3 regions of the Variovorax sp. J31P207 genome follow, and region 1 is predicted to be linked to each of the others. Evidence: riboswitches for the same ligand, from Rfam matches in the RefSeq annotation. Region 1 holds a riboswitch; each other region holds the start of a gene.
The links. Region 1 has a riboswitch for thiamine pyrophosphate ahead of thiC (phosphomethylpyrimidine synthase ThiC). Riboswitches for the same ligand answer to the same signal wherever they lie in the genome.
Positions count from the first base shown of each region.

Region 2: another riboswitch for thiamine pyrophosphate. It lies ahead of QTI68_RS08750 (LuxE/PaaK family acyltransferase); the one in region 1 lies ahead of thiC (phosphomethylpyrimidine synthase ThiC).
Region 3: another riboswitch for thiamine pyrophosphate. It lies ahead of QTI68_RS35915 (purine-cytosine permease family protein); the one in region 1 lies ahead of thiC (phosphomethylpyrimidine synthase ThiC).

Region 1 is NZ_JASZYN010000023.1:35,467-37,723, reverse strand. It holds gene thiC (phosphomethylpyrimidine synthase ThiC) at 1-1,153, opposite strand, end outside; TPP riboswitch at 1,236-1,341, opposite strand; gene QTI68_RS38285 (VTT domain-containing protein) at 1,369-2,257, opposite strand, start outside.
Region 2 is NZ_JASZYN010000002.1:664,739-666,995, reverse strand. It holds gene QTI68_RS08750 (LuxE/PaaK family acyltransferase) at 1-866, opposite strand, end outside; TPP riboswitch at 935-1,028, opposite strand; gene QTI68_RS08745 (hypothetical protein) at 1,452-1,877, shown strand; gene QTI68_RS08740 (DeoR/GlpR family DNA-binding transcription regulator) at 1,897-2,257, opposite strand, start outside.
Region 3 is NZ_JASZYN010000018.1:113,306-115,562, reverse strand. It holds gene QTI68_RS35920 (phosphatase PAP2 family protein) at 1-536, shown strand, start outside; TPP riboswitch at 589-698, shown strand; gene QTI68_RS35915 (purine-cytosine permease family protein) at 770-2,107, shown strand; gene thiD (bifunctional hydroxymethylpyrimidine kinase/phosphomethylpyrimidine kinase) at 2,052-2,257, opposite strand, start outside.

The DNA.
Region 1 (2,257 bases):
GGCCGTCGCCGAGCGAGAAGCTCACGTCGTAGGCCTTCATGATGTCGCAGATGTCCTCGAAGTGGGTGTAGAGGAAGCTCTCCTTGTGGTGCGAGATGCACCACTTGGCCATGATCGAGCCGCCGCGCGAGACGATGCCGGTGCGCCGATCCGCCGTGAGATGGATGAAAGGCAGCCGCAGCCCGGCATGGATGGTGAAGTAGTCGACGCCCTGCTCGGCCTGCTCGATCAGCGTGTCGCGGTAGATCTCCCAGGTCAGGTCTTCGGCCACGCCGCCGACCTTCTCCAGCGCCTGGTAGATCGGCACCGTGCCGATCGGCACCGGGCTGTTGCGCACGATCCAGTCGCGCGTGGTGTGGATGTTGCGGCCGGTCGACAGGTCCATCACGTTGTCGGCGCCCCAGCGGATCGCCCACACCAGCTTCTCGACCTCTTCCTCGATGCTGGAGGTCACGGCGGAGTTGCCGATGTTGGCGTTGATCTTGACCTTGAAGTTGCGCCCGATCGCCATCGGCTCGACTTCCGGGTGGTTGATGTTGGCCGGAATGATGGCGCGGCCGCGCGCCACTTCGTCGCGCACGAACTCGGGCGTGATGATCTTCGGGATGCGGGCCCCCATCGGGTTGCCGGCCAGCCGCTTCTCGCGCGCCTCGTCGGCCATGTACTCGGCCATCCATTCGCGCCGGCCGTTCTCGCGCAGCGCGACATACTCCATCTCGGGCGTCACGATGCCGCGCCGGGCGTAGTGCATCTGCGTGACGTTGGCACCGGCCTTGGCGCGGCGCGGCGTGCGCTGCAGCGCGGCGGCGCCGGCGCGCAGCTCGGCGATGCGCTGGGCATCGCGGTCGGCATGGGTCGCGCCATCGTCCAGCGCGAGATGCAGGCGGCCCTCATAGCTTTCGGTGTCGTTGCGTTCGGAGATCCACGCATCGCGCACGCCGGGCAGCCCGCGGCGGACGTCGATGTCGGCCGCCGGATCGGTGTACGGGCCCGAGGTGTCGTAAAGAGACACCCGCTCGCCATTGGTCAGCGCCACTTCGCGCACCGGCACGCGCAAGTCGGGCCGGCTGCCGGCGATGGCGCCCTTGGTCGAGGCCGGGAAAGGCTCGCGCGTGAGCGTGAGCAGGGAAGCGAACTTGTCGCTGGCATTCATGCGGGGCACTCCAGTTCTTGAAAACAAAGGGTGCTCCGCGATGCCTCCGGACGGCATCGCTCCGGGAAAGGAAGTGGGGGTGCCGGGGAGTCGCAGCTCTTCTTACGCTGGTATGAACCAGATCAAGTTCGCGGGTTCGGCCGCTTGGCCATCTCAGCACGCATCTGCGTGCACCCCGGAGCGGGGCCGATTCTAGGTGCCTTGCGGCCCCGCGATCAAGCGGAGTGTGCCGCCGCCAGTGGCGGAACCGTCCGCATCGGCTCGGCGGCATGCAGCGCCACCCAGGCGTCGAGGCCGCCCGCCAGCACGCGCACGCGCGGCAGGCCGGCGCTCATCAGCACGCGCGCAGCCGCGATCGCCGTGGCGTCGTCGGGGCAATCGCAGAAGACGACCACTTCGCGGCCATCGGCGAAGGTCGAGAGCCGCTTCGGCAGCTGCTTCAGCCCGATGCCGATCGCGCCCGGGATCGCCCGGGCGTCGAGCGCGCGGGCCTCGTCCGAGCGGACGTCGATCACGGTCGGGCCGGCGCCCGCCGCCAGGGCCTCGCGCAAGGCTTCGACCTGGACGTGGACGATGTCGTCGACCCGCTGCGCCAGCCGGCGTTGCCGCCAGCGCCAGCCGATGAAGGCCGCCAGCGCCAGCACGCCGATCGCCAGCGCGCCCAGGCCGATGTTGGAGATCACCGCCAGCACGTCCTGGATCGCGGCATGGAAGATCCGGCCCACGAACAGGCAAAGCAGGGTCCAGATCAGCGCAGCCACGGTTTCGTAGGCCAGGAAACGCAGGTTCGACATGCCGAGGGCGCCGGCCATCGGCGGCGCCACCACCGAGACGCCGGGCACGAACTTGGCCGCGATCAGCGACCACCCGCCCCAGCGCCCGAGGATCGATTCGCTGCGCCGGACGCAGGAGTCGGGCGACAGCGAGATCCGGCACAGCAGCCGCATCACGCGGTAGCCCCAGCGGCGCCCGGCCAGGAACCAGACGCCGTCACCGAGGATGTTGCCGAGCACCGCGGCCAGCACCACCGCGACCAGGGACAGCTGCCCGCCGACCGTCAGCCCGCCCGCCACGACCAGGAACGGCACGGCCGGTACCGGCGCC
Region 2 (2,257 bases), on a different contig from region 1:
ACCGACGGCACCGACACATTGCCCGCATCGTAGAACTGCGTGCTCAGCTCGGTCATGCCATACATGTTGATACAGTGCGATCGCTCGATGCCGAGCAGCGCGGACAGCTCCGCATAGAAGGTGTCGAGCGGCAGGTCGCGCGACTGTCCCTTGTAGCCGCCGGTGTCCAGCACCCGGCTGCCCGCCGGCAGGCGGAACGACTGGCCGCGCCGCTTGAGCTCGTCGATCAGGTGCACGAAGCTGTAGCTGGCGCCGAGCAGGGCGAAAGGCTCGCCGCGCTGCTGTGCATCCGACAGGGCCTCGCAGAGGCCCGGCAGGTCTACCCCCTGCGGGCTCATGAAGTAACGGCTCTCCGCGGTGCCGAACGCCTCCACGGCCAGCGCCAGATAGTGGGCCAGCGAGGAATTGGCCAGCACGGTCTCGGTGGGGAACAGGATGCCCATGCGCATCGGGCCGTGCTCCTGCATGAAGCGCTGCGCGAAGTTGCGGGTCATCGAGCGGTCGTAGACCGCCAGCGTCGGATGGAAGTGGCGGCCCTTGACCTCGCTGCGGGTGGTGCCGCTGGTCATGAAGACCCGGTCGGTGGCGGCCGGCGGCTCGCAGCGCAGCGGCAGTTCCTTGAAGGCGTCGATCGGTACTGCCGGGATGTCGCTCCAGCGCTTCACGCTTCGCGGGGTCGCGCCGCGCCGCTGGCAGAAGCGCTTGTAGGGCTGGTTGTTGGCGTACTGGTAGGCGAACAGGCGCAACGCCAGGCCATCGAAGGCGGCGTCGGTGCAACCGTCTTGCGCGATGAAAGCGAGGACGGCAGCGACCACTTCGCCGGCTGCCGCCGTGGACGCAGGTGGATTCGCAGAGGAGTTGTGCATGAGGCCTTCTCGGTGACCGTGAAACGGGTGCTCCGAAGGCCGCTTCGGGGTCGGCAGGATGCGCCGATGACCCAAGCAACTGCTCTTCTTCCGCCGGTGCTAACCGGTTCAAGTTCGCGGGTTTGAATCTCAGCACTGTGGCGTGCACCCCGGAGCATTGCGGATTTTAGGCGCATTCGCGCCTGCCGCGGCGGCGGCGGCGCTTCTCCATGCGAGGCCCGCTCGAACGGGAATGCACGGCCGCCGTAGCTGTGAACGGCAGCTGCCCGGCAGCTCGGCTCCCTCGATTTGCACCAAGCGAATGACAGGACTACCATGTTGCTGACCGCCCGGGGGTGTCAGCCGTTGCGCTCGGCAGGCTGTTTCACTTGACCCGGTGTGGTCTCGATGAGGGTTGAGAGCGGCCAAGCGCTGGAGAACCGTGATTGCTCAACGCAACTTTTCCGTCGGACTGCCATTGGGGTTCGCTCCGCGGTCGCTCACGCGAGTGCGGCCACGCCCAAAGGTCATCGCTTGGCTCGATCCATGCCTCAGAGCCAACGATGCGTCCGGTGCGGAGCAGTTCCATGGCGCAAGGCTCACATCATGAGTAACCGGCGCATCCTCATCGTGGCGCACCGGACCGCGGCCTCGCCCAAGCTGCTCGCTGCGGTCGCCGAGCGGGCCGCACGCGAGCCGTGCGAGTTCACGCTCTTGGTTCCTCGGCCGTATTGGGACCCGGACACCGAGGAGGCGGCCATCACGCTCGAGCTCGCGATTCCGCTGCTCGACACGGCCGCGGGCTCACATGTGCAAGGGATCGTCGGGGCCACCGACCCGTACGAGGCCGTGCGCCAGACACTCGAGCGCGAGAAATACGACGAGGTCATCATCTCGACGCTGCCAGAGCGGATCTCACGGTGGTTGCACCTCGACCTTGCCCACCGCATCGAGCGGTTCGGCGTGCCCGTGAGCGTCGTCACTGCGGACCAGGCGGAGCGCACCCTCTCGCCAGGAGCCGGGTCGAGCTGATCGGATGCCGAGGGCAAACTCAACGCGCATCGCCGTCCGCGCGAACCAGCCCCACGCCGGCCTTGCGCAATGGCTCGATCAGTTTTCTCGACGCCTGCGTCGAATGCACGATGCGTCCTGCGCGCTTGAGCGGATGAACCTGCCAGGCCGAAACAGCGCCGAGCTTTTCGGAAGAAGCCAGCACCACGGTCTCGGCTGACGCATCCATCAGCGCGCGCTTGACCTGCGCCTCCTCCATGTCGCCCGTGGTGAGCCCAGCCTCTGCCTGCACGCCGGTGACGCCCATGAAGTAGGTGTCGGCGCGAATGCGGGATATGGCCTCCATCGTGGCCGCCCCCACCGTGACGACCGAATGCTTGAACAGGCGACCGCCCAGCAGG
Region 3 (2,257 bases), on a different contig from region 1:
CGCCCGACGCGCAGTTCCTCTGGCTGGCGACGCTGTTGGCCGAGGGAACGTCCTGGCTCTGCCTGGTGCTGCTGGCCGTGGCCGCCTGGCGGCAGCCCGCACAACGCGGCTACCTGATGGCGACCCTGGCCGCCGCCGGCGCCGCCGCGCTGGCCGCGCATGCGCTGGCCCAGGCTCTCAACCTCCCCAGGCCCTTCGTCGCCGGCCTGAGCCCGAACTACATCGCCCACGGGGCCAGGGGTTCGCTGCCGAGCGCGCATGCGAGCGTGATGTTCACACTGGCACTGGTGCTCTGTCTGCGCCCGGCCTTGCGAACGCTCGGCCTCGCGGTGTTCGCGATCGCGCTGGTCACCGGCTGGGCCCGCATCTACGTCGGCGCCCATTTCCCCTTCGACATCGCCGCCGGGCTCGCACTGGCGATCGTGATCACGGGGCTGTTCTGGCTGCTGGCTGTCGGCGTGCGCCGCATCGTCCTGCCGCTGATCGCCCGCGACGATGCGCGCTCGGCAAAGCCCACGGGCACTCCCGCCGCCTGAGCGGACCCGCCGGCCCCGGCCGGCTCTACAATCGACCTGCTTCGCCTGACGGAAGCAACGCTAGGGGTGCCGGCCCGCAACACGCAGTTGCAGGCTGGCTGAGAGAGTCCCTTTGAACCTGACTGAGGTAATCCTCGCGCAGGGAAGCTGGTCCGGCGGCCGCCACGTTTTCTCGCGCGGCGGTCGGGTCGCCGGCCTCGCCCACCTGCCACACACTTGCATGGAGCAATTGGATGGCAAGCACAACCCATGAACAGGCCTCGGCCGCGGCCAACGAGGCGCTGACGCCGCTGGGCGAATCGCACCGCGTCTTCCAGTGGCGCGACCACATGGCGCTCTGGTTCAGCCTGGGCGTCGGCCTGCTGGTGATGCAGATCGGCGCCTACCTGGTGCCCGCGGTCGGCACCCGCGACGCGATGCTGGCGATCGTGCTGGGCTCCTGCATAGGCGCCGGCCTGCTGGCCTGGACGGCCCGTGTCGGCTGCGAAAGCGGCCTGGCCAGCGCCGGCCTCATGAACGCCACCTACGGCAGCGCCTTCGCGCGGCTGCCGGTGCTGCTCAACATCGTGCAGCTCATCGGCTGGACCACCTTCGAGCTCGTGATCATGCGCGAAGGCACCCAGGCCATCGGCGCGCAGGCATTCGGCTGGTCGCTCGGCGGCCCGCTGGGCACCGTCCTGACGACGCTGCTGTGGGGCGCCGTGCTGCTGGCCTTGCTGGCCGGCTCGATGGTCAAGCTGGTGCGCCGCTTCGTGAGCCGCTTCGGCCTGCCGCTGGTGGTGCTCTCGCTGGCCTGGCTGACCTGGCAGTTCGCAGCCCGGCTCCACGCCAAGGGACTGGAGACCTTCTGGACCCGCCCCGGCGACGGCTCGATGGGCATGTTCGGCGCGCTCGACCTGGTGATCGCCATGCCGGTCTCGTGGCTGCCGCTGGTGGCCGACTACGCACGCCACGGCAAGCGCAGCACGGGCGGCCTGGGCGGCGCCTTCAGCGGCACCTGGATCGGCTATGTGCTGGCCAACATCTGGTGCTACGCGCTCGGCGTGATGGTCGTGAGCGTCGCCGAGCCCGGCACCGACCTGGTCGCCGCCCTGCTGCTGGCCCAGGGCGGCCTGGTCGCACTCGGCCTGATCCTGATCGACGAGCTCGACAATGCCTACGGCGATGTCTACTCGGGCTCGGTGTCGGCCCACAGCCTGCAGCCGCGCTGGAGCGTACGGCGCTGGGGCCTGCTGCTGGCCGCGGTCTGCATCGGCTTCGCGCTGGTGCTGCCGATGCACACGCTCGAACCCTTCCTGCTGCTGCTGAGTTCGGTGTTCGTGCCGCTCTACGGCGTCATCCTCGGCCGGCTCGGCACCGGCAACGCGCCGGTGCCGCTGGCGAGCCGCCAGGTCGACCTGGCCGCCGCCGCCATCTGGATCGGCGGCATCGGGGTCTACCACGCCTGCGCCGCCTGGGCGCCGCAGTGGGGCTCGGCGTTGCCGACCCTGGCCCTGACCTTCGTGCTGGCCCTGGTCACGCGCCCGGCACAGGCAGGCGGACGCTCGGCACTGGCGCAAAGCCGTGGTTGAGGGGACCGTGACCGGCGCCGACCTGCATGTGCGCGCCCGCCGCCATGGCGGCCACGACATAGCCGCGGGCGCGTTCCACCGCCTCGGGCAGCCCGTGGCCGAGCGCCAGGTGGGCGGCGATCGCCGACGACAGCGTGCAGCCCGTGCCAT